Regions from separate parts of the Luteibacter sp. HA06 genome, predicted to be linked through region 1. Evidence: riboswitches for the same ligand, from Rfam matches in the RefSeq annotation. Region 1 holds a riboswitch; each other region holds the start of a gene.
The links. A riboswitch is a leader RNA that binds a small molecule or an ion and turns the genes downstream of it on or off. The one in region 1 is predicted to bind cobalamin.
Positions count from the first base shown of each region.

Region 2: it holds a riboswitch for cobalamin, as region 1 does, so the genes downstream of both, ACVWWJ_RS21705 (ribonucleoside-diphosphate reductase subunit alpha) here and ACVWWJ_RS01475 (CoA-acylating methylmalonate-semialdehyde dehydrogenase) in region 1, are expected to answer to the same signal.
Region 3: it holds a riboswitch for cobalamin, as region 1 does, so the genes downstream of both, metE (5-methyltetrahydropteroyltriglutamate--homocysteine S-methyltransferase) here and ACVWWJ_RS01475 (CoA-acylating methylmalonate-semialdehyde dehydrogenase) in region 1, are expected to answer to the same signal.

Region 1 covers NZ_JBSSDZ010000001.1:350,287-360,391, forward strand. The annotation lists gene ACVWWJ_RS01470 (acyl-CoA dehydrogenase family protein) at 1-832, opposite strand, end outside; gene ACVWWJ_RS01475 (CoA-acylating methylmalonate-semialdehyde dehydrogenase) at 844-2,367, opposite strand; cobalamin riboswitch at 2,491-2,711, opposite strand; gene ACVWWJ_RS01480 (PQQ-dependent sugar dehydrogenase) at 3,153-4,466, opposite strand; gene ACVWWJ_RS01485 (DUF2231 domain-containing protein) at 4,459-4,902, opposite strand; gene ACVWWJ_RS01490 (DUF2127 domain-containing protein) at 5,007-5,546, shown strand; gene ACVWWJ_RS01495 (DUF3348 domain-containing protein) at 5,673-6,374, shown strand; gene ACVWWJ_RS01500 (DUF802 domain-containing protein) at 6,385-8,481, shown strand; gene ACVWWJ_RS01505 (OmpA family protein) at 8,478-9,128, shown strand; gene ACVWWJ_RS01510 (DUF2894 domain-containing protein) at 9,118-9,495, shown strand; gene ACVWWJ_RS01515 (alpha/beta hydrolase) at 9,501-10,105, opposite strand, start outside.
Region 2 covers NZ_JBSSDZ010000001.1:4,688,758-4,698,862, forward strand. The annotation lists gene ACVWWJ_RS21685 (family 78 glycoside hydrolase catalytic domain) at 1-1,954, opposite strand, end outside; gene ACVWWJ_RS21690 (DUF2501 domain-containing protein) at 2,136-2,588, shown strand; gene ACVWWJ_RS21695 (SDR family oxidoreductase) at 2,659-3,567, shown strand; gene ACVWWJ_RS21700 (response regulator) at 3,721-6,558, opposite strand; cobalamin riboswitch at 6,750-6,961, shown strand; gene ACVWWJ_RS21705 (ribonucleoside-diphosphate reductase subunit alpha) at 7,119-9,632, shown strand; gene ACVWWJ_RS21710 (ribonucleotide-diphosphate reductase subunit beta) at 9,816-10,105, shown strand, end outside.
Region 3 covers NZ_JBSSDZ010000001.1:867,235-877,339, forward strand. The annotation lists gene ACVWWJ_RS03785 (sugar ABC transporter permease) at 1-346, shown strand, start outside; gene ACVWWJ_RS03790 (TIGR03067 domain-containing protein) at 465-842, shown strand; gene ACVWWJ_RS03795 (DUF4142 domain-containing protein) at 924-1,451, opposite strand; gene ACVWWJ_RS03800 (alpha/beta fold hydrolase) at 1,573-2,508, opposite strand; gene metK (methionine adenosyltransferase) at 2,666-3,886, opposite strand; gene metE (5-methyltetrahydropteroyltriglutamate--homocysteine S-methyltransferase) at 4,226-6,517, opposite strand; cobalamin riboswitch at 6,731-6,949, opposite strand; gene ACVWWJ_RS03815 (glycosyltransferase) at 7,040-8,329, shown strand; gene ACVWWJ_RS03820 (SDR family NAD(P)-dependent oxidoreductase) at 8,363-9,175, opposite strand; gene ACVWWJ_RS03825 (MarR family winged helix-turn-helix transcriptional regulator) at 9,227-9,652, opposite strand; gene ACVWWJ_RS03830 (aldo/keto reductase) at 9,724-10,105, opposite strand, start outside.

The DNA of each region.
Region 1 (10,105 bases):
CGAACTGCCTGCGCTCGCCCATGTAACGGCGGGCGGCATCCAGCGCGCCCTGTGCCGCGCCCAGCGAACACGCGGCGATGTTCAGGCGGCCGCCGTCGAGTCCCTTCATCGCGATCTTGAACCCTTCGCCCTCGGCACCCAGGCGATGGTCCGCTGGAATGCGCACGCCGTCGAAACTCACGCTGCGCGTGGGCTGGCTGTGCCAGCCCAGCTTCTCCTCGTTGCGTCCGTAGCCGATGCCTTGCGAGTACGCCGGAACAGCGAAGGCACTGATGCCACGCGCGCCTCCCTCACTCGTGCGTGCCATCACCACCAGCATGTCGGTAGCGCCTGCGCCCGAGATGAAAGCCTTGCTTCCGCTGATCACGTACGAGTCGCCGTCGCGCTCGGCGCGCGTCTTCAGCGATCCGGCGTCCGAGCCAGCACCCGGCTCGGTGAGGCAGTAGGAGGCCAGCTTTTCCCCGCTGGCGAGCAGGGGACCCCAGGTGTCGCGTACGGCCGGTGTCGCGTGCGCGGTGAGCATCCAGGTGGCCATGTTGTGGATGCTGATGAAGGCCGCCGTCGACGGATCGAGAGCCGCCAGCTCCTCGAAGACGACGGTGGCATCGAGGCGGGTGAGGCCGGTGCCGCCAGCCTGCTCGTCGACGTAGAGCCCGCAAAAGCCGAGCTCTCCGGCCTTGCCGATCGCCTCGCGCGGAAACTCGCTCTCGGCGTCCCAGCGTGCGGCATGCGGAGCCAGCTCGGCCATGGCGAACGCGTGCGCGGCATCGCGATAGGCGAGCTGCTCGTCATTCAGGTCAGTCTGGGGTGGTGGAACCCGCGGCATGTCCATGAGCGCGGCCATCACTTCAGGCTGATGGTGGTGTTGACGCCGACATGCAGTGTGTCGTCATCGAACCAGCGCTGGGTCACCGTCTTGGTCTGGGTATAGAACATGACGACCTGCTTGCCATAGGGGCCAAGGTCGCCCAGCTTCGAGGCGCGCGAGCCGGTGAACGAGAACAGCGGCACGGGCACCGGAATCGGCACGTTGATACCTACCTGGCCGACATCGATGTCTTCCTGAAAACGACGCGCTGCCGCACCCGACTGGGTAAACACGGCCGTGCCGTTGCCATTCGGATTGGCGTTGACCAGGTCGATCGCGTCGTCGAGCGAGGCTGCCGCAAGGATGACGAGCACCGGGCCGAAGATTTCCTCGTCATAGATACGCATGCCCGGACGCACGCCCGAGAAGATCGTCGGGCCGACGAAGTTGCCTTCCTCGAAACCCGGCACGGATGGCTTTCGTCCGTCGAGCTCGAGCGTGGCACCCTGCTCCACGCCGGAAGCGATGAAGGCCTCGACGCGCTCGCGCGCCGCGCAGGAAATCAGCGGGCCGACGTCGGTGCCCGCCGCGTTGCCTGCGCCGACCTTGAGCGTCTTTGCCTTGGCCACGAGTTCCGGGATCCAGGACTGCGCCTCACCTACCAGCACGGCGGTGGAGGCGGCCATGCAGCGCTGGCCTGCCGCACCGAAGGCGGCACCGGCAAGTGCGTTGAGTGTCTGCTCCTTGTTCGCATCGGGCAGCACGACGGCGTGGTTCTTCGCGCCCATCATGCACTGCACGCGCTTACCCGCCTGCGAAGCGCGGTGATAGACGTGCGTGCCGACCCGCGTAGAACCGACAAAGGACACCGCCTTGATATCGGCGTGGTCGCAGATCGCATTGACCACGGCTTCGCCACCGTGCACCACGTTGAGCACGCCCTTGGGAACGCCGGCCTCGAGAGCCAGCTCCACCAGGCGCATCGTCACCATCGGGTCCTGCTCCGAAGGCTTGAGTACGAAGGTGTTACCCGTGGCGATGGCCATCGGGAACATCCACAGCGGGATCATCGCCGGGAAGTTGAACGGCGTGATCCCCGCGCAGACGCCGATCGGCTGCAGCAGGGTAAAGGTGTCCACGCCGCCGGCCACGTTATTGGCCAACTCACCCAGCTGCAGGTTGCCGATCGCCGCCGCGTGCTCGACCACTTCCAGGCCGCGGAACACGTCGCCTTCGGCATCGGGGAGGGTCTTGCCCTGTTCCGCGCTGAGCAGGGCGGCGAGTTCGCCCATGTTCTCGCGGATCAGCTGCTGGTATTTCAGGAAGATGCGCGCGCGTACGCCGATGGGTGTCTTGCGCCAGCTCTTGAAGGCTTGTGCCGCGGCGGCCACCGCAGCGTTCACTTCGTCAGGCGTCGCGAACGGCACGCGCGCAAGCACGGCCTGCGTCGCGGGGTTGACGACGTCGCGCCATTCGGTGGTTTTGGATTCGACGAAGACACCGTCGATCAGTAATTTAACGGTCGCGACATCGGCCGCAACTGAGTCCAGCTTGTTCATGGTCCTGCTCCGTACGCTCACCCGCGAAATGGGTGCTGCGGAGCAGACAAGAGGACGCGGAGCAGCGGGTGGCCGCGCCGTATCAGCCCGTCCGGTTGCCCGCCGCAACACCCGAGGAGGCACCCGAAGGCACCTGCACAGGCCGGTCTCCGGGCTTGCGAGCGATGCGTACCGCACCACCCCGACACCTTCCCGCGCTTCGCGCAGTGGTCTTATCGTCGGGTGTTCTCGCTTACCGTTGCGGGGGCAGCGCCGGAATAGGATCTCGTGATCCGCACCGGCTTCCCGTTTCACCCTGCGCACCGCTTACGTGGCGGCAGGACACCTGTGATCTCCCGAGTGTAGCGTGGCGGCCGAACCGCTCAAGCTGCAGTGCGGTAGAACCTGGCGATGGGTAGCTCTCAACGGTGGCCGTTTGGCGTAGTCTTGCATCGGGCGCAGGACACGCGCGTTTACCCTGACTGAGGAGGCTGTATGAGCAAGGGTCTGGATTCAAAGAAGAGCGACAAGAAAAAACCGGCCAAGACCATGAAAGAAAAGAAGGCCGCGAAGGACGAAAAGAAAAAGAACATCCGCTAAGGCGGACGTTTGTAGCGCACCCGCCGGAAGGCTGGCGTGCGCAAGAGGGGGCCCGGGCCGAGTGATCGCCCGGGCCATTTTCTTTGTGTGGGAGCCGGCTATGCCGGCGATGGGGGGGGTGAGGAAGCCTGGCTATCGCCGCTGAAGCGGCTCCCACACAGAGCCTCCCACACTTAGCCTCCTCCCACACCAGCGGCGGCTGCTTCTTACTTGGTGGCCGCCGTCACGCGCCATACCGTGTCGCCGACGTCATCGGCGACCAGGATCGCGCCTTCCTTGTCCTGCACCAGCCCGACCGGGGCACCGAACAGCTGCTTCTCGTCCTTCGAGAAGAAGCCGCTGACAACGGAGACCGGCTTGCCCACGGGCGTGCCATCCTTGAACGCCACGAAGACCACTTCGTAGCCGCTCAGCGGCGAGCGATCCCAGCTGCCGTGTTCGCCGATGAAGGCGCCCCCCTGGAACTGCGCCGGCAGGCCGTTGGTGGCGGACATCAAGAGCCCGAGCGGAGCGACGTGCGAGCCGATGGCGTAGTCCGGCTTGATCGCCTTGGCGACCATGTCGGGGCGCTGTGGCTTGACCCGGCTGTCCACGTTCTGGCCGTAGTAGCTATAGGGCCAGCCGTAGAACGCACCCTCGTGTACCGAGGTCATGTAATCAGGCACGAGGTCGGCACCGATCTCATCACGCTCGTTCACGATCGCCCAGAGCTTGCCGGTGGTGGGCTCCCATTGCAGGCCGGTCGGATTGCGCAGCCCGGACGCATAGATGCGGCTGGCGCCCGTCGCGACGTCCACCTCGAGGATGTCCGCGCGGCGATATTCCACGGCCAGGCCGTTCTCGGTGATGTTGCTGTTGGAGCCGACGCCCACGTAGAGCTTGGTGCCATCCGGACTGGCCAGCAGCGACTTGGTCCAGTGGTGGTTGATGGTGTTGGGCAGATCGGTGAAACCGACCCCAGGTGCCTTGATCTCGGTCTCGCCCGCCGCATAGGGGAATTTCACGATACCGTCGGTGTTGGCCACGTACAGCGAATCGCCGATCAGCTGCACGCCGAACGGGGAATTCAGGTTCTCGATGAAGATGTGCTTGTCCCAGCCGCCGCTGGCGTTCTTGCGCAGCAGGGTGATCCGATTGCCGCCCTTGCCACCCTTGCCCGACTGGTTCTTCACCATGCCGGCGAGGAGCTGCTTGGGCGTTGTGACCGGCTCGGTGCCCGGACCATTGGATTCCACGACCAGCACGTCGTCGTTGGGAAGGACGTAGAGCTGGCGGGGGTGCATCAGGCCGGTGGCCATCGCGTCGATCTTCAAACCCGGCGCCACGGTCGGCGTCTGGCCCGCTTTCCAGCCGGCCTTGTCGGGCACCTGCATCGGCGGCACGAGGAAGCGCTGCGGATTGGGCAGGGTCGGATTGCTGCCCGACTGCTGGTCCGGCTGGTACGAAGCTTTCTCGTCGCACCCGCCCAGGACAGCCACGCAGGCCATGGCGAGCACACTGCGGTAGAGGGTCTTATTCATGGATGAGGTTCCCCGAAGCAGTCGGTCGCACGGCAATGACGATATGGGCGACGGCCAGCAACAGGACCGTAAGGGCCGACAGCCATGCACCGGCGGGGATCACCGAATACGCGTCGCGGCTGTGCACGAAGGCATTGACGACGGCGACGATGATGGCGAGCAGGTTCAGCCAGAAATCGAGGCGCTCGGCGGCGACCGTGCTTCGCCGGGAGGTGATCCACACCTGCACCAGGTTGACCAGGCGCGGGATGATGGCGAAAACCAGGCCTATGGCGATGAGCCATGCGGCGCCTTTCATCCAGAGCATTTCGCCGGTCTTCGCGTAGATGACGTCGAAGATCAGCGCGGCGACGAAAAAGCCGAAGGGAATCGGATTGAGAACTCCGTAGATGGCATTGGCCACGACGGAGCGACGCGGAGCGGGGCGGTAGCTCATGGGCAGTTGCTCGCTGGGTGGGGAAGGGTTCGCTTGCGGGCGGACCGCTGCAAGCTAGTCCCGGCTGTGTCGAGACTATGTCTGGGACCGGCTAAGATCGGGGGATGGCCCCTGAAACCACCTCGACCGATCCGGAAGCGACGCCCCACTACCCCGCCGGCCTGCGCATCATCGCGGTGTACAAGGCGGTGAAGACCATCGGGCTCATCTTTATTGCCATCGCGGCGTTCCGGCTGGACGAGCAGGAGAGCTTCCAGCATCTCGTCCAATGGCTGGAGCACCTGCAGCTGACCGAAAGCAACGGTATGCGCTGGAGCCTCGTGCACCTCCTGGAGGGCATGGGGCCGGCGAAGTTCGTCGCCGTCGGTATCGTGGCGCTGGTCTATGCGGCTATTTTCGCCACCGAAGGCATCGGCCTGTGGATGCGCAAGTACTGGGCCGAATGGTTCACCGTCATCGCGACCGGCTCGCTGGTACCGGTGGAGATCTACGAGTGCATCGAGCGCTTCAGCTGGCTCAAGCTGGCGATCCTGGTCGCCAATGTGCTGATCGTGATCTACCTGGTCCGGGTGGCGATGCGGCCGCGGGAGGGTCACGGCGCGAAGCCCGCCGGCCCAGCCAAGCCCCAGGCGACCGGCGTCTGAGCGGCGTCCACCCTCATTCTCAGCATGTCTGATATTCCCGCCACTCCCGGGTTCACCTCGCCATCGGCGTGAAACGGCCCGGTCCGCGTTCGCGTGTAAAATGGTCGTCTTTTAGCCAGTAGAACCGTGCACGCAGCAGCTCAACGGTCGACGGTCAGGGGTCCGGCGTTCATTCGCCTGCTTACCCGCCTCACCGACGTCGACGCCCCACAATCCGCGGCTACCCTCCCTGACCGGCTGAGCCTCTGGCTCGACTGGAAGCAGGCGATCGCCTTGTCGACAGCGCTCGACGGGGTGCCTGCCGAGCCGGCCGAGAACGTGCCGGCGTTCGGGCAGTCCGTGGAAGAGGAGTGCGCGCGGTCGCGCGCCGCGCTGGTCCAGGCGGTCGAGACGGATCGCACCTTCCTGACGGCGGCGCAGCGGGAAGCGCAGGGCATGCCCAGCCTGGATGCCGCGAACGACTACGCGCCGCTTCGCCAGCGCTACATCGCACTGCAAAGGAAGATCCAGGCGACCACGGGCAGCCTGCGCGGCAACCTGCGCGACATGCTCGCGCAGGCTTCGCCCGCGCTGGCCCGGCTCGCCGAGGTGGACGCGGTGATGGAGATGGCGCTGAGCCCGCGGGAGCAGTCCCTCCTCGGCAAGGTGCCCACTCTGTTGGGCGACTACTTCGACGGCCTGCGCCAGCGCACCCAGGGTACGACTGACGATGCAGCTGCCCTATGGCTGGACGTGTTCCGCAAAGACATGCAGAGCGTATTGCTCGCCGAACTGGACGTTCGTTTTCAACCGGTCGAAGGCCTGCTCGCAGCCCTTCGTGCCAGCTAACTGGAAAGTCATGTTCAGAAATTTTCTCAACCTCGCAGTGTTCGTCGTCGGCCTTGTCGCCGTGTGCTGGATCGGCGCGGGCTACGTAGGTTCCAATCCGCTCGGCGCCGCGGTCGCGTCGCTGATCGGCGTCTGCTACATCGCGGGCGCGTTCGAGCTGCATCGTTACCGCCAGGCGACCGGTACGCTTCAGCATGCCGTGGCGGATATGTCGGTCGCGCCTTCGGGTCTGGGCAGCTTTCTCGAGCGCCTGCATCCGAGCCTGCGCAATGCCGTGCGTCTGCGCGTCGAAGGCGAACGCGTTGCGTTGCCCGCACCGACGCTGACGCCGTATCTGGTCGGGTTGCTGGTGCTGCTGGGCATGCTCGGCACGCTACTGGGCATGATGGCGACCCTTCGCGGCACCGGCCTCGCGCTGGAAAGCGCAACGGACCTCCAGGCGATCCGCGGGTCGCTCGCCGCGCCGGTGAAGGGGCTTGGCTTTGCCTTCGGCACCTCCATCGCCGGTGTCGCTACCTCGGCCATGCTCGGCTTGCTCTCCGCGCTCTGCCGTCGCGAGCGGCTGGAAGCGGTGCAGTCGCTGGACGTAAAAATTGCCAGCACGCTGCGCATCTACTCGCAGACCCATCAGCGCGAGGAGTCGTTCAAGCTTCTGCAGCAGCAGACGGAAGTGATGCCGGCGCTGATCGATCGCCTGCAAACCATGATGGCGAGCATCGAGCAGCACAGTCAAAACGCGAACGAGCGTCAGCGTGCCAGCCAGGAGGCATTCCACGCTGCTACCGGCGAGATCTACGCGAAGCTCGCCTCGTCGGTCGAGCAGTCCTTGAAGGACAGCGTGACCGAAAGCGCACGCGCGGCAAGCGCGGCCTTCCAGCCGGTCATGGAATCCACCATGGCAGGCCTCGCACGCGAGACGGCGTCGCTGCACGACACCGTCACCCAGGCGGTACAACAGCAGCTGGAAGGCCTCTCCACTGCGTTCGCTTCGAGCACGACAGCGGTTGCGGACATCTGGAAAAGTGCCCTGGTCGAGCAGAAGCGTACGAACGAGAAGCTGGCGGAGGATCTGCAGGCCGCGCAGCAGCGTTTCGCCGAGACCTTCGAAGAGCGCTCGGTCACCTTGCTGGAAGGCGTTGCGTTGCGTCTCGACACGACGGCTGACAATGTTGCCGGGGCGTGGAACGACGCGCTGGCAAGGCAGGGCGCCGCGCATGAAACCCTCGCTTCGCGCAACCAGCACGCGCTGGCTGGCGCGTCGGCTGCGTTCGAAGCGCATGCAGCGTCGCTGGTCGGTGTGGTGCACGCCTCGCATGAAGACCTGCAGGCAAAGCTGCAGGCACGCGATGCCGAGCGATTGACTTCCTGGACGGATTCACTCACGGCCATGGTCGCTGCCTTGGACGACCATTGGCAGCAGGCGGGCGAAAACGTCGCCGCTCGCCAGCAGGAGATCTGCGACACACTGGCGCGCACGGCCGGCGATATCGCTACGCAGACCCAGGCACACGCAAGCGACACGATTGCCGAGATCTCCCGCCTCGTCGACGCAGCTTCCGAAGCGCCAAAAGCCGCCGCCGAGATCGTCGCCGAACTGCGCCAGAAACTGTCCGAAAGCATGGTCCGCGACACGGCCATGCTCGAGGAGCGCAGCCGACTTCTCGCCACGCTGGAGACCCTGCTCGATGCCGTCAACCACGCGTCGACCGAACAGCGTGTTGCCGTGGATGCGCTGGTTACCACCTCGGCTGACTTGCTCGAGCGTGTCAGCACCCGCTTCACCGACCACATCGAAGCCGAGACCGGCAAGCTCGAAATCGTCGGCGCGCAGGTCGCTGCCAGCGCGACCGACGTGGCTAGCCTGGGCGAAACCTTCGGCGCGGGCGTGCAGCTCTTCGGCCAGTCGAACGAGGCGCTGATGGAACGCTTGCAGATCGTCGCCACGGCGCTCGACAGCTCGCTCGCGCGTAGCGACGAGCAGCTCGCTTACTACGTCGCGCAGGCACGCGAGGTCGTGGATCTCAGCATGCTCTCGCAGAAGCAGATCATGGAAGAGATGCAGCAGCTGGCACGTCAGCGCGCCTCCGCCGGGACGGAAACGGCATGAGCGACGATATCGAGTTCGAAGGCGAATCGGTCGCGCCGATCTGGGCCGCCTTCGGGGACCTGATGTCGGTGTTGCTGGGCGCGTTCGTGCTCATCCTCGTCGGTGTGATCGGCGTGCAGCTGCAGCTGTCGCACCGTCTCGACGAAGAGGTAAAGCAGCGTCAGGCCGAGGCACAGCGCCGCATGACGCTGGAGCAGGCGTTGGCCGCACCACTCGCAGCAGGCCGCGTGACGCTGGTCAACGGGCGTATCGGTATTCGTGGCAGCGTGCTCTTTGCCCTCAATTCGGATCAGCTGCAGCCGGAAGGGCGCGAGGTGCTGAAGAGCCTGGCCGGTCCGCTTTCGAACTACCTCACGACACGCGATGAAGTGCTCATGGTCAGCGGTTTCACCGACGACCAGCAGGTGCACGACGGCAACCGCCACTTCACCGACAACTGGGAACTCTCGGCACAGCGCTCGCTCACCGTGACGCGAGCGTTGATCGCGGATGGTGTACCCGCGCCGTCGGTCTTTGCGGCGGCCTTCGGATCCGAACAGCCGGTCAGCGGTAACGACACCGACGAAGGACGCGCAAAGAATCGCCGCGTGGAGATTGCGCCGATCCCCAAGCCATCCTCGACAAACGTGACGCCGCATGCGCCCTGAGCGCGGACCCCTCGGGCGCATCGCCGACGAGCTCACCGCTCGTTCGTCGTCGTATCCCGAGCTGGCGACACTGGATTACTTCCAGAAGCTGTGGTCGCGCATGCGCACCGAGAGCCAGCTGCGCCAGTCCTTGCAGGACGCGCCGGAGAATGCCGGTCCGCTCAACTCGAGTGCGCTGGTGCATCGTTCCATCGCCCTGATGCGCGACCTCGCGCCGGGTTACCTCCAGCACTTCGTGTCCTACGTGGACGATCTGTCGTCACTCGAGCAACTGGGTCGCGGTGCCAGTGCCGCACCGCGCGATGTGCCTCAGGCCGCCACCATCGGCAAGCGGCCGCGAGCGAAGGCGCGCACGCGTCGCGAGTGATCGCGCTAGTGCGCGTCGACGGCCTTGGCTTCCAGCGCCGACGCATCACCCCGCGCGACGACATACATCTGCTTGCTCATCTCCTTCAGCAAGGCGTGCGGATCGTCGCCCTTGGTGTACAGGTCCATGTGCGCCTTGTTCGGCAGGAAGCGGATATCCGACTTCGCATGAAGCCCATCGAGAACGGCCTTGAGCTTGTGCACGGCGCCGTCGAGATACCAGCTGTCCTCGGTGCCGACGACGATATGGATCTTGCCGTCCAGATCGGGCTGTAGCGTCGGCCAGTTCAGGCGGATGTACCGGGCAATGTCGTAATGCTCGATCCAGTAAGCCTGCACCTGGGGATCGACCTGACCCGAGTAGCGGTCGAACAACAGCATCGGCGTGCCGTCGACATTCCTCGGTGAGAATACCCATTCATACGATGACACTTGTCCGCCGTAAGGGCCGAGCACCCGCTCCAGGCGGGCGGCATCGGCGAAGGAGCCTTCGCCGTGGAAGTGCACCCGGCTGATCGGCCACAGCTCGCCATCGGGACGGTGATAGAAATTCGCGTTGTGCGTGTAGATGTCCACACCGGAGAAATCGTGGAAGTCGACCGGATCCGGCG
Region 2 (10,105 bases), 4.3 Mb from region 1:
CGTTATCACCCTCACCGCGGTAGCGAGCCGCCGTCCGATCGAGGAAGCGTGCGTTGAAGGCATCACGAACGGCATCGGCCTGCGTGTCGAAATCCTTCGCCTTCGCATCGTCGCCGAGCAGGCGAAGCATCTGCGCCGTGACGCGCTGCATCCGGTAAAGGTAGGCAGTAGCAGCGACACGCTTGTCCTCGGGCGCGTTCTCACCGCCGGGGTCGGTTTCCGGACTCACCCAGTCGCCCAGTTCCGTATCGGCGATCCCTCCGGGCGAGCGCGCGTTTTCCATGGCCACGTAACGTGCGATGCCATCGATGTGTTCCTCGATGGGGCGACGGTCACCCGCATTCATCCACAGTGACCACGGCACGAGCACATAGGCGGCATGCCAGGTCGGCGCGCGCGCATCGCCCCAACCAGGGTTCGGCGCGATCAGCAACGGCGCGCCGTCCGGCTTGCGCGTGTCGGCGATGTCGCGCACCCACTTCGCCAGCAGGCGGTCGGCATCGACGTTACGCAGGAACATGTCCGCACCGAGCATGCCGTCACCGGTCCAGCCGTTCTTCTCGTACATCGGTGTATCGGTGGGAATGCCGTAGAGGTTGTTGAGCAGGGTGTCGACCGCCGCCTCATGTATCCAGCTGAGCAACGGATTCGAACTGTCGAACCGTCCGGTCACGGCGACATCCGTGTGGATGACCTGCGCGGTAACGGCGGCAAGGCCGGGTTTACCGCCGGGCCACCCTTCGACCTGCACGTAGCGAAAACCCTTGTAGGAAAAACGCGGGTGCCACTGCTCTCGCCCACCGGCGAGAGTCAGGCGATCCGTCTGGAAACCCGCCTTGAAATAGTGGTGTTCGTCGCGGGCGTCCACGGTGCCGTCCGGCATGAGTTTTTCGCCGTAGTGCGCGGTGATGGTCGTTCCCGTCGGCCCTGTCACGTCGACCATTGCCCAGCCAGCGATGACACGTGCAAAGGCGAAAACAAAGACGCCCGGCCGGGGCTCGGTGACCGACGTGGCGTGCAACGTGTCGATGACGCGGATGGGCTGTTCCGTTTGTGCGACGAGCTTGCCCCGGGGTGCCGGAAGAACCGTGGCTGGCGCCCAGGCGGTCGGCGACGCCTCGCGCGCGTCGTAGGTTTCACCGCCGTAGAGATCGTCGAGCCGTGTCGGGCCATCGGCGATGCGCCAGCTTTCGTCGCTGACGATGTCCTGCACACGGCCGTCCGCATAACGCACGCGCAGCAGGGCACGCAGACGCGGCTGCCCGTGCCACGGCGCCCGCTCCCAATGCCATACATTGGGATTGGTCATGCCGTAGAAGCCGCGACCAAGTTCGGCGCCGAGGGTATGCTCGCCCGGCACCAGGGCAACATCGGTGGCGACGACTTCGACGCGCTTGTCGTAGTCGGTGAAGCCGGGTGACAGAACCGCGTCACTCACGGCCCGGCCGTCGATGGAGAGGTCGGCGTAGCCGCCTGCTGCGATGTAAAGCGTGGCGCGCTGGACGTTTGCGTCGACGTGGAATGGCTTGCGCAGCAGTGGTGCGGGAATGCTCGCTTGGTCAGCCTTGCCGATCCATTGCGCCCCGTGCCAATCCGATGCCTGCAATGCCGTATCGAAGTACGAAGCCGTGCTCGCCTTTCCATCGGTGGTACGGACATCGGCGCGCCATTCGTAGCGTTGGCCAGGTTGCAGTGCCGGGCCGGTGTAGTCGATGTCGAAGGATCGCGACGAGGCGACGTCACCGGTGTCCCATACCGGTTTGCCGTCGTGCGTGACGACGATGCGGTAGGCGGTCTGGCGCGTTCCGTTGACGCTGGAATGGACGAGCCAGGAGAAGCGTGGGGTCTTGGCGTCGACGTAGGTGGGGGTGTCGCTGCGTTCGACGCGGGGGGTGTTGATGGTCACGGCGCCGGTGGCGCCAATCGCCGCTGAAGCGGCCCCCACAAGGGTCATGAAAGAGGCGGCACACATGGCGGTGCGAAAAGAGGGGCGGGTGCTGGGCAAGGCCGGGACCTGTCGCGGATGGAACGTCCGAGCATAACCGGCCAGAACGGCCCTGCGGCGGCCGCGCATACATCCATCTAACGCGTGAAGGTTTATCCCTTCGGAACCTCGAAACCCCGGAGCCAACGTCATGAAGACCGTCCTCGCCGGCATCGCCCTTTCCCTCACCCTCGCATCCGGCATCGCGTCTGCCGGGCAACTCGACAGTCTCAAGGGGCTGGCGGGCGGATCGACCAGTTCGCTCACCTCCGGCAGCATGGGCAACGCCGCTGGCATCCTGCAGTACTGCGTCACCAACAACTACCTCGGCGGCGACAGCGGCGCCTCGGGGGTGAAAGACCAGTTGCTCGGCAAGTTGGGTGGCAAGTCCTCCGAGACCGCCGCCGCGCCCACGCAGGACCCGAGCTTCCTCGACGGCGCCAAGGGCCTGCTCAAGTCCAAGGACGGCAAGACCGTGGACCTGGGCGGCGCCGCTGGCTCGGACAGCTCGGCCACGGGGGACATGAAGGCGCAGCTCACGAAGAAGGTCTGCAAGGCCGTGCTCAAGCAGGGCAAGGGCATGCTCGGCGGCATGGGCAAATGACATGACGTGGACGGGACATGGACGTCCCGACCCGTAAACCGGAGGCCTCCCCACCCCGAGGACCTCCCCCATGGCGAAGCACGCCACGTACGACCCCTATGCCATGCGCGATCCGCGCACGCAGTACCCGCAACCGGATTTCTCCAAGCAGCCACAGCCTGCGCCTGGCCTCGCCGGGGAGATGGTGCCGAAGCCGGATCACGGCGAGACCAGCTACCGCGGCAATGGCCGCCTGAAGGATCGCAAGGCCCTGGTCACCGGCGGCGATTCCGGTATCGGCCGGGCGGCAGCGATCGCCTTTGCGCGCGAGGGCGCCAGCGTGATGATCAACTATCTTCCGTCGGAGCAGAAAGATGCCGATGAAGTGATCGCGCTACTTACCGGCGAAGGCCATAACGTCATCGGCGTACCAGGCGACGTGAAAGACGAGGCCTTCTGCAAGAAGCTGGTCGATAGGGCCGTGAAGGAACTGGGCGGCCTGGACATCCTCGCGAACGTCGCGGGTCGCCAGCAGTTCGCCAAGTCCATCGATGAGCTGGACAGTGCTGCCTTCCAGGAAACCTTCCAGACCAATGTGTTCGCGTTGTTCTGGCTGTGCAAGGCCGCGTTACCGCATATGCCGCCGGGCGCCGCGATCGTGAACACGGCATCGATCCAGGCGTACGAGCCCTCGGACATTCTTCTCGACTATGCGCCCACGAAGGCCGCGATCGTCGCCTTCACCAAGGCCCTCGCCAAGCAGGTCGCGGAACAGGGTATTCGCGTGAATGCCGTGGCCCCGGGTCCCGTGTGGACACCGCTGCAGCCGAGCGGCGGGCAGCCGCAGGAAAAGTTGGTGGAGTTTGGCAAGAACGTGCCGCTGAAGCGTCCCGGGCAGCCGGTGGAGTGCGCGCCGGTGTATGTGCTGCTGGCTTCGCAGGAGGCGAGCTTTATTACCGGGGAGACTTACGGGGTGACTGGGGGGCATATGTTGCCTTGACCCAGCGCAGGGTGCGTTATCGCTAGCACCCTTCGTTATCGCTAGCACCCTTCGCCGATGAATCGGCTCCCACAGAAAGCACCAGCCCATGTGGGAGCCGCTTCAGCGGCGATGCTCTTGATACCTGTGGGAGCCGCTTCAGCGGCGATGCTCTCAGGCCGGAACCCGCGCCACCCGCCCAATGGCCTCCATAAGATCCGCCACCCCATACGGCTTGACGATAACGGCCGTGCGCGCATCGCGCTGCACGCCATTCGCATTGTGATCGCCGGTGGCAAAGATCACCGGTAGCAACGGCTGCACTTCACGCATGCGCTCGGCCACCTCCACACCATTCATCCCCGGCAGGCCGACATCGGTAAGCAGGATGTCGATCGCTTCGGCGCCATGCAGGCGCATGGCTTCGTGCCCGTCCCCGGCTTCGAAAACAACGTGTCCACGGCTATCGAGCATCTCGGCGATGGACATGCGAATCAGCGCATCGTCCTCGACCACCAGCACGCGCAACGGCGCCGGCACACCGTTCGGTGGCGGCATCGAAGGCGCGGGTGCAGCGGTGGGGCCTACGGGGGTACGCGGCACGCGGCCGGCGAGCACCTGGCGAATCTTGCGCGCCAGCGCCTCGCGCGAGTACGGCTTGCTCAGCAGTTCCACGCCCTCGTCCAGCCGGCCGCCGTGCACAATGGCGTTCTCTGTGTAGCCGGAGGTGAACAGCACGGCGATGCCCGGCTGACGCTCGACGGCCTTGCGGGCTAGTTCAGGACTACGTAGCGGACCCGGCATGACGACGTCGGTGAACAACAGGTCGATCGCGATACCGCTTTCGATGATCGACAATGCGCTTTCCGCATCGCGCGCCTTCAGTACGCGGTAACCCAGGTCGGCGAGCAGCCCGACCACGGTCTCGCGCACCTGCTCGTCGTCCTCCGCGACCAGGACGGTCTCGTCGCCACCACGTACGCTCTCTTCTTCGAGTTCGACCACACGATCTTCGCCTTGCGTAGAGCGCGGCAGGTAGATCTTCACGGTCGTGCCCTCACCGGGCTCGCTGTAGATCTTCACGTGGCCACCGGACTGCTTCACGAAGCCGTAGACCATCGACAGGCCCAGTCCGGTACCGCGGCCTTCGGGCTTGGTGGTGAAGAACGGTTCGAAGACCTGCCCGAGGATGTCCTGCGAGATACCGGCGCCGGTGTCAGTCACGGCCAGCATCACGTACTGCCCCGGGCGAAGGTCGCCGTGGGCCTTGGCATAGGCGTCGTCGAGCAAGGCGTTGCCGGCTTCCACCGTGAGGCGCCCTTGCCCGTTCATCGCATCGCGCGCATTGATCGCGAGGTTGAGCAGCGCGTTCTCTACGTTCGAAGGATCCACCAGCGTGTTCCACAAGCCGGCGCCGATCACGGTCTCCACTTCGATCGCCTCGCCCAAGGCGCGGCGCAGCAGTTCGTCCATGTCGCGGACAAAACGACCGATATTCACCACCTTGGGTGCCAGCGGCTGGCGACGGCCGAAGGCGAGCAACTGGGAAGCAAGCTTGGAACCCCGCGTGACGCCGGCCATGGCGTTGGCGACGCGACGCTCGGCGCGTTCGTTCCCGGCGACGTCGGCCGAGAGGAGCTGGAGGTTGCCGCTGATCACCTGGAGCAGGTTGTTGAAGTCGTGCGCCACGCCGCCGGTGAGGTTGCCGATCGCGTCCATCTTCTGCGCCTGGCGCAGCTGTTCCTGGGCCACGTCGAGAGCGGCGTCACGCTCGCGCTCGGCCGAGACGTCGCGCGCCACGGCGAAAATCAGCCCATCGCTCGGCACCGCGCGCCACGAAAGCGTACGCAGGCCGCCGTCGGCGGTGCGATAGCGGTTCTCGAAGCGAAGCGTCGTTTCGCCCTCGGCAAGGTGACCGGTTTCATCCTGCGTGCGCGGCACGTCCTCCGGATGAACGAAGTCGAGGTAGGAGCGGCCGATCGTGTCGCGCTCGCTCCAGCCGAGGATGGCGGTCCACGCCGGGTTGACCGAGAGCAGGCGCGTTTCGGTGTCGGCGACGACCAGGATGTCGCTGGACAGGGTCCAGACCCGGTCGCGCTCATAGGTACGCTCGACCACCTGGCGCTCGAGGTCCTTGGCGAGCAACCGCAACTCGTGCTCTGCACGGCGCCGCTCCACCGCCACGCGCGTGCGGCTGGCCACTTCACTGACGAAGCTGATCTCTTCCTCGGGCCATTCACGGGGCACTTCGTGGTTGAGATATAGCAAGGCCACGAAGCCGCCGCGCTCGGTCACCGGCATATTGATGAAGGACAGCGCGCGGATCCCGTCCAGCGCGTCGGCGGTGGACGCGGTCCGTGGGTCCGTCCTGGCATCGGTTATCACGGTGGTCACGCCGCGCTTCAGCTCGTCGATGTAGCTGCCGTAATCGCGGAAGTGCAGCACGCCGGCGAGGGTCTGGATACCCGGCGCGTTCCAGTCACGCTCCACCGCGATGGTCTCGGCGACGGGGTCGATCGTGCCGTACCCGGCCCGGCTCACCTTGAGCGTCCGGCCCAGCACTTCGGCGACTCGATAGGCGATTTCGGCCGGATCTTCGAGGTCGCGCAGCAGGTTGCCGATCTCGATCAGGGCCAGGCGTCGGTCTTCGGCGGCGCCGGTGCTCCCTGTCTCCGGGTTCGCGGAGCGGATGGTGACAGCCACGGTGGCCGGCAGACCGGGCCGGGCCTCGAGTGACACCCGCACGGTATCGCCGTCCGCCGTGACAAGGGCCAGCTCCCGCACCCCGTTCCCGGGGGCGGCCAGCGGCAAGGCAGCGAGTAGCCGATCGCGGCTCCCCGCATCCCACAGGCCCATGAACCCTGACGGCTCGTGCTCGCGCAGGCGCGCCGCGACCCAGGCGTTGGCGTACAGCAGCTCTCCCGAGGCTGTCACGGCGGCGAAGCCGAACGGCAGGCCATCGAGCGCATGGGAAAGGAGGGTCTGGTCCTGCAATGCGAACGATGAGGGCATCAGTCGAGCAATCGTGGGATGGGAATGGGCCGCGATTTTATCGGGTGATTGTGGTTCCCTTTGTGTAGACGATCTTCACGAAACCCTCATGCCGCCGGTCACGAAAAGCGCTTGACAAAAGGGAGTCCCAAGCCGATCAAGCACCTAGGCCAAACACCCTACATCTTGTGTTGACGCACCCCTTCACCAGCTATATGGTGTGTCCCGTTGGTGTCCGAAGAGGCGCGACTGCCCGTCGGACTTAATAGGGAATACCGGTGTGAATCCGGAACTGCCCCGCAGCGGTAAGTGGAAACGACCCCGTTCATTGCACTGGTCCTTCGGGGGCTGGGAAGCGACGGGTAGGCGGATCGGAAGGTCCATGTCCACGAGTCCGAAGACCTGCCAACAATCGGAGCCCGAGCGGCCTCGATAGTGGTGACGGCTTCCGCGGGGAAGCACGTCGCGGATCGGAGCCCTTCACGGCGCTCCGTCCCGACGTTTCCCGTGTTTCGCCCCCATCGCATCGAGCCTTGCCCTCGGGATCGGGGTTTGACCAAGGCCATGGGGCTGCCAACACAATGACGACGATGGATTCCGCAGCGCGCGAGCGCACCGAGACGGCCGATGCGGCCGCCACCCCCTCCGCTGCAACCGACAAGGCGCCTGCCGCCGGTTACAGGAACGACGCGCCGCCGGCCTTCGCGCTGACGCCGCCGCACAATCCCGGACAGATGCGCGTGACCAAGCGCAACGGCGGCCATGAAGTGGTCGACGTGAACAAGATCGTGCGCGCGGTCACACGCAGCGCCGATGGCCTGTTCGCGGTCGATCCGATGCGCGTGGCGCTGAAGACGATCGGCGGCCTGTATGACGGCGCCACCACCCAGGAACTCGACCAGCTGTCGATCCGCACCTCGGCCGCGCTGACTGCCGAAGAGCCGGAATACGGCCAGCTCGCTGCACGCCTGCTCGCCGCCTTCGTCGACAAGGAAGTGTCGGGCCAGGACATCCAGTCGTTCTCGCAGTCGATCTCCACCGGTTTCGACCTCGGCATCCTCAACGAGCGCCTTCGCGACTTCGTGCAGATCAACGCACGTAAGCTCAACGATGCGATCGACACCACCGGTTCGCGTCGCTTCGAGTACTTCGGCCTGCGCACGGTGTACGACCGTTACCTGCTGCGCCACCCGACCAAGCGCTTCGTCATCGAGACGCCGCAGTACTTCTTCATGCGCATCGCCTGCGCGCTCGGTGGCAACGACGTCGCCGAGACGCTGGAGCTGTACCGCATGCTCTCGTCGCTGGAGTACCTGGCCAGCTCGCCGACCCTGTTCAACGCCGGTACCGCGCACGAGCAGCTGTCGTCGTGCTTCCTGCTCGACTCGCCGCAGGACGCACTCGAATCCATCTACGCCAAGTACGGCGACGTGGCCCAGCTGTCGAAGTTTGCCGGCGGCATCGGCCTCGCTTACTCGCGCATCCGTTCGCGCGGTTCGCTGATCAAGGGGACCAATGGCCATTCAAACGGCCTCGTGCCCTGGCTGAAGACGCTCGACGCCTCCGTGGCCGCAGTGAACCAGGGTGGCAAGCGCAAGGGCGCGGCCTGCGTGTACCTGGAATCCTGGCATGCGGACATCGAGGAATTCCTCGAGCTGCGTGAGAACACCGGCGACGACGCGCGCCGCACGCACAACCTCAACCTCGCCAACTGGGTGCCCGACCTCTTCATGCGCCGCGTGGAGATCGACGGTGACTGGTCGCTGTTCGACCCGAAGATCGTGCCGCACTTCGTCGACACCTGGGGCCCGACCTTCGACGCCGCCTATGAGAAGGCTGAAGCCGAAGGCCTCGCTTCGAAGTCGATCAAGGCGCGTGAGCTCTACGCTCGCATGCTGCGTTCGCTGGCCCAGACCGGCAACGGCTGGATGACCTTCAAGGATCGTTCCAACGCGACCAGCAACCAGACTGCCCTGCCGCAGAACGTCATCCACCTGTCGAACCTGTGCACCGAGATCCTCGAAGTGACCTCGGAAGGCGAGACTGCGGTGTGCAACCTCGGCTCGGTGAACCTTGCCCGCCACGTGGTGGACGGCCAGTTCGACTACGACAAGCTCGCCACCACGGTGCGTACCGCCGTGCGCCAGCTCAACCGCGTCATCGATCTCAATTTCTACCCGATCGCCACGGCGAAGACGGCGAACATGAAGTGGCGCCCGGTCGGTCTCGGCGTGATGGGCTTGCAGGACGTCTTCTTCAAGCTTCGCCTGCCGTTCGATTCGGAAGAAGCGCGCAAGCTGTCGACGCGCATCCAGGAAGAGATCTACTTCCACGCGCTGTCCATGTCCAACGAGATCGCCGAGCGCGACGGCCCGCTGCCGGGCTTCGAAGAAACCCGCTCCGCCAACGGCGAAATGCAGTTCGACTACTGGCCGGCCGCTACGCCGAACGATCTGGACGGCCGCTGGGCCGAGCTACGCGAGAAGATCAAGGCCAAGGGCCTGCGCAACTCGCTGCTCATCGCCATCGCGCCGACCGCCACCATCGCCTCGATCGCCGGTTGCTACGAGTGCATCGAGCCGCAGGTATCCAACCTGTTCAAGCGCGAGACGCTCTCGGGCGACTTCCTCGTCGTCAACCGTTACCTGGTCGACGAGCTGAAGACGCTCGGCCTGTGGACCGCCGAAGTGCGCGACCAGATCAAGCTTGCCGAAGGCTCGGTACAGGGCATCACGTCCATCCCCGCCCGGCTGCGCGAGGTGTACCGCACCACGTGGGAACTGCCGCAGAAGGCCCTCATCGACCTCGCCGCCGCGCGCGGTGCCTACATCGACCAGAGCCAGTCGCTGAACCTGTTCATGGAAAACCCGAACATCGGCCAGCTGTCGTCCATGTACATGTACGCGTGGAAGTCGGGCGTCAAGACGACCTATTACCTGCGTTCGCGTCCTGCCACGCGCATCGCCAAGACCACGGTGAGTTCGCCGGCTGCCGTGCAGGCACCGATCGCCCCGGTCGCCGACGCCCAGGAACAGGCCGAAGCCGCGGTGTTCTGCTCGCTCGAGAACCCCGAGTACTGCGAAGCCTGCCAGTAACGCGACGAAAACTGTGGGAGCCACAAAACTGTGGAGCCGCGAAACTGTGGGAGCCGCTTCAGCGGCGAAAAGCCAACGGAGCGGATTAGCCGGAAGGTCAATCGCCGCTGAAGCGGCTCCCACAGAAGCGGCTCCCACAGAGTCGGCTCCCACAGAACCGCTCATTCTTACCCGAGGTACCCGATGTCCGCTGCACCGATCACCCGCGACTCCAACATCCTCGACCCCGGCTTCGAACTGACGCTGCGGCCGATGAAGTATCCGCAGTTCTACGAGATGTACCGCTCCGCTATCCGCAACACCTGGACGGTGGAAGAAGTCGACTTCTCGCTGGACACGTCGGACCTGAAGTCGAAGATGTCGGACGCGGATCGTCACCTCATTCATCGTCTGGTGGCCTTCTTCGCCACGGGCGATACGATCGTGTCGAACAATCTGGTGCTTAACCTGTACCAGCACATCAATTCGCCCGA
Region 3 (10,105 bases), 520 kb from region 1:
CGGTGTGAATGTGGCACGCGTCAAGCTGGTCGTGTTCGCCATCATGGGCCTGATGTGCGCCTTCGCCGGCATCATCACCGTCGCGCGCACCGGCTCGGGTTCACCCTCGGCCGGTACCGGCGGCGAGCTGGACGCCATCTCGGCCTGCTTCATCGGCGGCACCTCCATGCGCGGCGGCTCGGGCACGGTCTACGGTGCGCTGATCGGCGCGCTGGTCATGGCCAGCCTCGACAGCGGCATGCAGCTGATGGACGTCGACAACTCCTGGCAGATGATCATCAAGGGCGTGATCCTCGTCCTCGCCGTTTGGGTGGACGTGCTCTCGGGTTCCAACCGCAACGGCTGATTTCTCGCTAAAAGCATCGCCGCTGAAGCGGCTCCCACGCAAAGCGAAATCGGTCGCTCTTTGTGGGAGCCGATTCATCGGCGATGGGTGCTAGCGAAAAAACCTTCAAGGAAGAACCATGAACGACTTGCAAAACCTCCAGGGCACCTGGACCCAAACCCGCTTCGAAGAAAACGGCGTGATCAACCCGCCGGATATTCATGGCGGTAATGGCGCGATCACCACGATCATGGGCGACACCTTCGCCGTCCATCTGCCCGACGGCACGCTTTTACTCGCCGGGCGTTTCATCATCGACCCCACCACCACCCCACGCTCGATTACGTGGATCGACAGCATGGGCGACGACGCCGGTAAGCAACTGCCGGCGAGTTACGTACTGGAAGGCGATTCGTTCGTCTTCATCGCAGCCGATGAAGGCATGTCGCGGCCGACGGAGTTCGTCACTTCGCCGGGGCTGACGTTGCGTGGGTTCGTTCGCCACGCCGCCGGGTAGTCATCGCCGCTGAAGCGACTCCCACACACAGCGGAGCCCGCGTCCTGTGGGAGCCGCTTCAGCGGCGATGGGTGCTGGCGATCACTTCCCGCTATTCAAAGCCCGAGCCATCTTCAGATGATCCTTAAGCGTCGGTAGCGTCTTCGTAGCAAACGCCTGCAGCTCCTTGTTCGAACCCTTCTCCGCCTCGACCTCGAAGATCGCGACGGCCTTCTGGTGGTCGGCAACCATCACCTTCGCGAACTCCTTGTCGAAGGCCGCGCCGTGAAGCATCTGCAGCGCGTTGATGTCCTTCTGGTTCGCCGGCGGCGGCTGCTCGGCGGTGGCGTAGCCGCGGTCGCCCGCAGCGAGCGTCTTCAACTCTTCGCCTGCCTTGGTGTGGTCGGCAATGATCTGCTTCGCGAAGGTCTTGACCTTGTCAGAGCCAGCATGGGTATCGGCCAGCTTGGCCGCTTCTATTTCCGCGAGGCCAGCGCCGCTGGCGTTGGTGACGAAGCCGGCGTCGGTCGGCGTGCCACCCTTCGAATCGGTGTGCTGGGCGAAGGCTGCCAGGGGCACGGCGGCGACAAGGAAGGCAGTGGCCATGAGGCGGGGCAGGGTGCGTGACATGGTGGCTCTCCTTTGAAGAGATCCAGATGTCGCACCCGGCCCATGAAATGGTCGTGACCGAAAGGTTGCGTTGGCCGCAAAGGTTGGTGGCGCAGCCCGTGCGGGGATACTCACGGCTGACTCAATTCGCTGTCGAGCCGACGACCGGCTTACCGTCGACGAAACTCCGTATGGCCGCAACCGTGGCGTCAGTCGCCTCCTCCATCAGCCAATGCCCCGCACCCGGAATCACCAACCCCGTGACATTGCCCGCTGCATTGCGCATCACGATGGCTTCGTTAGGCCCGAACGATTTCTCCCCACCAATGGCCAGGACTGGCATGGGCAGCTTTGTCGCCAACGATGCCTGATTGATCTCGGCGTCCTGCCGAATGGCGCGGAACTGCGAAAACGCCGAATGCATCGCGCCCGGGCGGGCATAGATCTCGGCGTAGTGTCGTCGGGTGCCCTCGTCGACCTTGCTCGGGTCGCCGGCGAACTCGTTCCAGAATCGATCCAGGTAGATGCGCTCGCGTCCGGCGACCAAGCGCTCCATGTCTGGACCGCCGAAATCGAAGTGCCACAGCAACGGGGAGCGCACGATCTGGTCCCAGGGCGGGATGCCGGGAACGGGCGCATCCATCACGACGAGGCGCTCGGTCTTGTCGGGATAACGGGCAGCGTAGGCGTAGGCCACCATGGTGCCGATATCGTGACCGACGACCACGGCCCGGTCGATGCCGAGCTTGGTGAGGACGGCGCGGACGTCGCCCGCCTGGGTCCTCTTGTCGTATCCGCCGTCCGGATGTGACGACAGGCCCATGCCCCTCAGATCGGGCACGACCACGGTGTGGTCCCGGACCAGGTTCTCGGCCAGCGGCTCCCACATGTCACCGGTGTCGCCGAAGCCGTGCAGCAACACGACGGCCGGTCCTTTGCCGCCCACGCGAACATGGATCGTGGCACCGTCGGTAGGAATGTCCTGGACGCGGAAGCTGGCGGGATAGGGTCGGACATCGGCTATCGCTGGCAGGCTGAGTGCAGCGAGTAGCGCCGCGGCGCATAGAAAACGAACCATCGGTTTGCCCCCTGGCGGATTTAGTGCACTGTGCCACAGGCTGGGTACCGTTGGCGTGGGATCGCCGATGACTCGGCTCCCACAGAAGAGCTGGCACGGTGAAACGAAAACGGGCGCCGTAAAGGCGCCCGCTTCTTGTCACGTAGCGATGGACCGCTTACTTCGCGCGAACAGCCTTCGCACCAAGACCGGCTGCATCGCGCAGGATCTCGGCCTTGTCGGTCTTCTCCCACGAGAACGCCGTGAACGTGTTGCCGTTCTTGTCGGTCATTTCGTAGGGCTTGCGGCCGAAGTGGCCGTTCGAGGCGGTCTGCTGGTACATCGGGTGAACCAGGTCGAGCATCTTGATGATGCCGAACGGGCGCAGGTCGAAGTGCTTGCGGATCAGCTTCTCGATCTTCTCGTCGGCAATCTTGCCGGTGCCGAAGGTGGTCACCGAGATCGAGGTCGGCTCGGCGACGCCGATGGCGTAGCTGACCTGGATTTCGCAACGGTCGGCGAGGCCGGCCGCGACGATGTTCTTGGCGACGTAACGCGCGGCGTAGGCAGCCGAACGATCGACCTTGGACGGATCCTTACCCGAGAACGCGCCACCACCGTGACGGGCCCAGCCGCCGTAGGTGTCGACGATGATCTTGCGGCCGGTCAGGCCGCAATCGCCCACCGGCCCACCGATGACGAACTTGCCGGTCGGGTTGATGTGGAACTTGGTGCCCTTGTGCAGGAGCTTCGCCGGCAGCACGGGCTTGAGGATCAGCTCGCGCACGCCTTCGATAAGGTCCTTCTGCTTCACGTCCGGATCGTGCTGGGTCGAGAGCACGACGGCATCGATGGCAACGGCAACGCCATCTTCGTAACGCAGGGTGACCTGGCTCTTGGCATCCGGGCGCAGCCACGACAGCGGCGAATTCTTCTTCTTGCGGACCTTGGTCTGCTGCTCGACGAGACGGTGGGCGTAGTGAATCGCCGCCGGCATGTATTCGGTGGTCTCGTTGGTCGCATAGCCGAACATCAGGCCCTGGTCGCCAGCGCCCTGTTCTTCCGGCTTCTTGCGGTCCACGCCCTGGTTGATGTCCGGGGACTGCTTGCCGATGAGGTTCAGCACGCCGCACGTCTCGCCGTCGAAGCCGACTTCGGAGGAGTTGTAGCCGATGTCGAGGATGACCTTGCGGGTCAGCGCTTCGAGGTCGATCCAGGCGCTGGTGGTGATTTCACCCGCGACGATGGCGACGCCGGTCTTCACCAGCGTCTCGCAGGCCACGCGAGCGCGCGGGTCCTGGGCCAGGATGGCGTCCAGCACGGCGTCGGAGATCTGGTCGGCGATTTTGTCCGGATGGCCTTCGGAGACCGACTCGGAGGTGAAGAGGAAGTTGCTCATCGTGGGTATATATCCTTCTTTACGGATAAAGAGATAAATGGGGGCGCGCCATGATACACGGCCTTCGCCGGGTTTGCAGGGGGAAGGGTACGCCCGGGTAGTGACGATTGCATGGATGTTCAGGCGCTGGGGTGGGGCCGGGGTGGCAATAACTGTGGGAGCCGCTTCGGCGGCGATGCCCGGCGCTGGCCAGGCTTGGGGGCTCGGAGCAAGCACCCATCGCCGCTGAAGCGGCTCCCACAGGGAAATCAGGCCACAAATGATCAGGCCACAAATGATCAGGCCAGACATGATCAGACCAGACATGATCAGGCCAGAGACGATCAGCGCGGAGGCGGCTCAGGCCACCGCGGCCAGGCGCTCCCGGGCGGCTTTTGCCACCGCCACCATGCCTTTCAGGGCCGCGGATACCTCCGGCCAGCCGCGGGTCTTCAGGCCGCAGTCCGGGTTGACCCAGAGCTGGTCGGGACGGAGGACCTGAAGGGCCCGGGCCAGCAGATCGGCCATTTCGACCTCGGTCGGCACGCGGGGCGAGTGGATGTCGTAGACGCCGGGGCCAATACCGTTGGGGTACTGAAAGCGTGTGAAGGCGTCCAGCAGCTCCATGCGTGACCGGCTGGTCTCGATCGAGATGACGTCCGCATCCATCGCGGCGACGGCCTCGATGATGTCGTTGAACTCCGAGTAGCACATGTGGGTGTGTACCTGGGTCGCATCGCTCACGCCGCCGGCGGTGATGCGGAAGGCATCGACTGCCCAGGCAAGATACGCATCCCAGTCGGCGCGACGCAGGGGCAGGCCTTCGCGGAGCGCCGGCTCGTCGATCTGGACGATGCCGATGCCAGCCTTCTCGAGATCGTGCACTTCGTCGCGCAGGGCAAGGGCGATCTGCCGGCAGACCTCGGAGCGCGCGAGGTCGTCGCGCACGAAGGACCACTGCAGCATCGTCACCGGGCCGGTGAGCATGCCCTTCATGGGCCGGTCGGTGAGGGACTGCGCATAGGCCGACCACGCCACCGTCATCGGATTGGGACGTGCGACATCGCCGTAGATGATCGGCGGCTTGACGCAGCGTGAGCCGTAGCTCTGCACCCAGCCGAGCGAGGTGAACGCATAGCCATCCAGTTGCTCGCCGAAGTACTCGACCATGTCGTTGCGCTCGGGCTCGCCGTGCACCAGCACATCGATGCCGGCCTCCTCCTGGAAGCGCACGACGCGACGCACCTCATCGCGGAGAATGCCCGCGTAGGCGTCGTCGTCAAGCTTGCCCGAGCGATGCGCGGCGCGGGCAATACGCAGGTCGTTGGTCTGCGGGAACGAACCGATGGTCGTCGTCGGCAGGTCGGGCAGGTCGAAACGCTCACGTTGCACGGCGGCGCGGAAGGCGAAGCCGGAGCGACGCTGGCCGAACTGCGGGGTGAGCTGGCGAACGCGGGCACGCACGTCCGCACGTACCACGTCGCCCGAGCTCTGGCGGCTGGCGACGATGTCGTGCTGGCGGGTCAGTGTCTTTCGTGCAGCCTCACTGCCGGCGACGGCGTCGGCGTAGCGGCGCAGCTCGGCGATCTTCTGCCGGGCGAACGACAGCCACTCCGCCAGATGGGCAGGCAGGTGTTTCTCTTCGGACACGTCGATCGGTACGTGCAGCAGGGAGCACGAGGTGGAGAGCCACAGGCGGTCGTGGCCGAGGCGGGCAAGAAGCCGGTCCACGCGCGGGAGGATGGTCGCCGGATCGCTCAGCCAGATGTTGCGACCGTCGAGCACGCCGGCCGACAGCACCCGGTCGGCCGGCAGGGCGTCGAGAACGGCATCCAACTGGCCGGGGGCACGGGCGAGATCGACATGAAGGCCGGCGACAGGAAGCGATGTGGCCAGTTCGAGGTTGGCGCCGAGCTCACCGAAGTAGGTGGCCAGCAGCACGCGGACCCGGCCGTGCGTGGCGACGGCAGCGTACGCGCGGCGGAAGGCCTCGCGCCAGTCGGCATCCAGGTCGAGCACGAGGGTGGGCTCGTCGACTTGCAGCCAATCGGCGCCCGCATCCGCCAGGGCGTCGACGACGCCAAGCCACGCCGGAAGCAGCCGATCGAGCAGGGCAAGCGGGTCGCTGCCGTCGATGGTCTTGGCCAGGCGCAGGAAGCTCACCGGTCCCAGCAGCACGGGGCGCGCGGCATGGCCGGCCGCGACCGCTTCGCGATATTCGGCGACGACCTTTTCAGGCCGCGCGGCGAAGGACTGCCCGGCTTCGAGTTCCGGCACGATGTAGTGGTAGTTCGTATCGAACCACTTGGTCATTTCCATCGCGTGCAGGTCGACGTCGCCGTCCTGATGGCCACGTGCCATGGCGAAGTAGCCGGTGAGAGCATCGCGATCGGCGAGCGCGCGGTAGCGCGTCGGGATGGCGTCGACCAGGACGGCCGCGTCGAGTACATGGTCGTACAACGAGAAGTCGTTGACGGGGACGCTGTCGGCGCCCGCGTCGCGGGCGAGTTTCCAGTGGCGGTGGCGCAGTTCACGCGCGACGGCGAGCAGCTCGTCGGCACGGGTCTCTCCCTTCCAGTGGCTTTCGAGGGCGCGCTTGAGTTCGCGGCGCCGGCCAATGCGGGGGAAGCCCGGGTAGGTTACGTGTGGCATGGATGATTCCTCTTCGTGGCAAAGAGGAGGGAAGGGCGGCTGGACACGAACGCACGCGCGCCACCGCGACCGGGCGCGGCAGGCAGGAGCACGTCATGTGGCTAGCCGTCGACCTTCGCCCCCGCGGGCGAACCGGATGAGCACCCCTTGCGAGGAACAGCCCTCGCCAGGCGGTCATCCAGGTCGGACGGAGCATTCGCGCCCATGACGGCGCGTGCGTTCCGGTCGGCGGCAGGTCTTCGGGCTCGTGGATGTGGCACCGGATTGGTGCCGCCTTGCTCGTCGCTTCCCGGATCGCCATCGATCCAGTGCCTGTGACGGACTCGTCTCCATATACCGCTGCGGGGCAGCGCCGGATTCTCACCGGCTTCCCTCTTAGCTTTATCTTTCTATTCGCATAAAGAGATAAAGACCGCTGACCGGCGGAAAATTAGCCGTATGGACGCCCAAAGTCAATCGACGGCGATGCGTCGTCTCCACATCCGCCCAGCGAGGATGTGCCTCCACCCCAGGGAGCGCGCCATGAGCGAAAGGCACATCGTGATGGCGACCGTCGGATCGCAGGGTGACCTGTTTCCTTTTCTCGCCGTGGGGCGGGAACTGCGCGAACGCGGGTATCGCATCACGATCGGTGCCCACGGTATCCATCGCGACGCCGTGGCGGAGGCCGGTCTGGACTTTGTGCTGGCCAGTGGCATCGCCGAGCCCGAAGACAAAGCCGCTTTCGCCGCCCGCGCGTTTCATCCCTGGCGCGGACCGCGCTTCGTCGTGCGTGACCTTGCCGCGGCCGATGTCGCCGACAGCTATGCGGCGCTGGCCCCTGTTTGCGCCGATGCCGATGCGATCGTGACCTCCACACTCGCCTTCGCCGGGCAGATTCTTGGCGAGACGCGACGGATCACGTGGCTGTCGGCGGCGCTGTCGCCTGCGGTGTTCCTGTCGGCGTTCGATCCCCCGGCCACGGGCATCGACCGGCTGGACGCGTTCTTTCGTTCGTCGCCCCGCCGTGGTGCCTGGGTACGGCGTATCAGCGAGACGGTCACCTCACCCTGGACGAAAGCCGTGCGCCGCTTCCGGCAGTCGCTCGGACTGGCGCCGGTGTCGGTCTGGGGCGATCCTTTCCACCGGGGCCAGCACGCGCGCGACGGGGTGTTGGCCATGTACTCGCCTCTGTTGGGGCGGCCGCCGCAAGATGCGCCTGCGCACAGCGTGGTCACCGGATACTGCCGCTACACGCCGTCGGGCGACATGCTGCCGTCGGCATTGCATGGCTTCCTCGACGCCGGGGAAGCGCCGTTGGTGTTCTCGCTGGGCTCGGCGGCGGTACATGCCGGCGAGAGCTTTCTTCGCGAAAGCATGTCGGTTGCGGCAGCGCTAGGTCGACGGGCCGTACTGCTCACCGGCTCGCCCGAGATGCGTGCACGGCTGCCTGCCGTGCTTCCGGACGGGACCTTCGCTGCGGAATATGCGCCGCACGGCGCTTTGTTCGGGCGCGCCGCGGCTGTCGTGCACCACGGTGGCATCGGAACGACGCAGGAGGCCTTGCGCGCCGGCTGCCCCGAACTCGTGGTGCCCCACGGTTTCGATCAGCCGGACAACGCGGCGCGCGTGGTCCGGCTCGGTGTGGGCGATGTGTTGCCGGCATCGCGTTATCGCGCCGGCGTTGCCGCCGAGAAACTACGTGCGCTGTTGATGGATGAAGCCGTCGCGTCGAGAGCCCAGCGCGCAGCGGCGGTGATTCGGGCGGAAAACGGTGCGCGCGTCGCCGCAGACATCATCGAACAAGCCATCGCCCGCCGCCGCACCATGTAAGAGCCGATGAATCGGCTCTTACATGGCAGAGGTTTACGCAGTCACCGCCGCCTTGACGCCATACCGCGACGCCGGTACCGACTTCGACAACTCCGGGAACAACGCACGACGTGCCGCTTCCAGCCCATCGACGAGGGCCGCTGTCTCCACGGAAGGAATCGTCACCAGCTCGCCCGCATCGAAGCCGGCCAGCGAAGCGTCGACCATGTCCTCGGCACTCATTACCCAGTCCGTCGGCAGGTTTTCCACGGCCGAGCCTGCGACAGGCCAGAAGTCAGTAGCGGTGGCGCCGGGAAGTACGGCCTGAACCTTGATGCCCTTGTCGGCAAGTTCGTGGTGCATCGACTGGCTGAGGGCCAGCATGAAAGCCTTGCTGCCGCCGTAGACGCCATTGAGCAACTCCGGAGCAATCGCGACGATGGAGGCGATGTTGATGACGGTTCCCTTGCCGCGAGCGACGAAGCCCGGCACGGCCTGGTAGGCGAGGCGCGTCGGTGCGGTCACGTTGAGGGCGATGAGATCGGTCATCTTCGCGATATCCGCCTGAAGCAGCGGCGCTGTCGCGCCGACGCCGGCGTTGTTCACCAGGAGCGTGAGTTCCGACGTATCCGCAATGACTTTCTCGACGACGCGCAGGTCCGCGTCGAGCGTCAGGTCGGCGGCGACGATGCGAACGCTCCGGCCGGTTTCGGTCGTGATGTGTTTCGCGAGCGCGTCGAGCTTGTCCTTGCTACGTGCGACAAGGACGAGGTCGTAGCCGCGGTGTGCAAGGCGGTCTGCGTAGACGGCGCCGATGCCGGAGGAGGCACCCGTAACGAGTGCGGTGCCGAGGGTGTTGTTGCTCATGACGTCGATTCCTGATTTATGTGTGTATGCACAATAGAGCGTAAAAAAAGGTCAGCCCATCTGTCCCATGCGATGAAAGGCGTCGCGCGCCGCCTCGGCGGCAGATTCGCCTCCAAACTTCGAGACGAACTCGGCCTGGGCCTTGGCCCACAGTTCTCCGGCGTGCGCTGACTTGGCCACGCCGGCGGGAGTGAGCATGTAGACGTTCTGGCGCGGGTCGTCCGCCGATGCCGCCACGGCGACGAAACCGTCGCGCTGCAAGGGCTTCAGTGCGCGAACCAGACTCGTCCGGTCCATGACCATCTCCTCGGCAAGTTCACGCATGCCGATACCCGGCAGATCTTCGAGTACGACGAGGATCGAGAACTGTGAGCTCGTCAGACCGCTGGGCGCCAGATGGCGTTCGTACGATCGCGTCAGTGCCCGAGCCGCCTGACGGGCGGCGAAGCAGTTGCAGAAGTCGTTGCGGCTGGCCATGGGCGGAGCATGCTCGTGCATACGCACATATGTCAAGTCTCAGAATCGGCTCCTGCAACAGCGGGCGGACCTTAGTCGAAGCCCGCTATGGGATGTGGCGCGTAGGCGTTTTCCAGCGTCGCGGTCTCTTCGGGCGAAAGCACCAGATCGATGGCCGCGACGGCGTCGTCGAGGTGATGGGGTTTGGAAGCGCCAACGATGGGGGCAGTCACGCCGGAACGGTGCGCCACCCACGACAACGCGACCTGGGCGCGCGGAACGCCGCGCTCTTCAGCCACCTTCTTCACGGCCTCGACAATCGCCCGGTCCGAATCTTCGGTCGCGTTGTACAGCGTGCGCCCGAAGACATCACTCTCCTGCCGCGTGCTGCTTTCGTCCCAGTCGCGGGTGAGGCGGCCGCGGGCAAGCGGGCTCCATGGCAGCACCGCGATGCGCTGGTCTTCGCAGAACGGA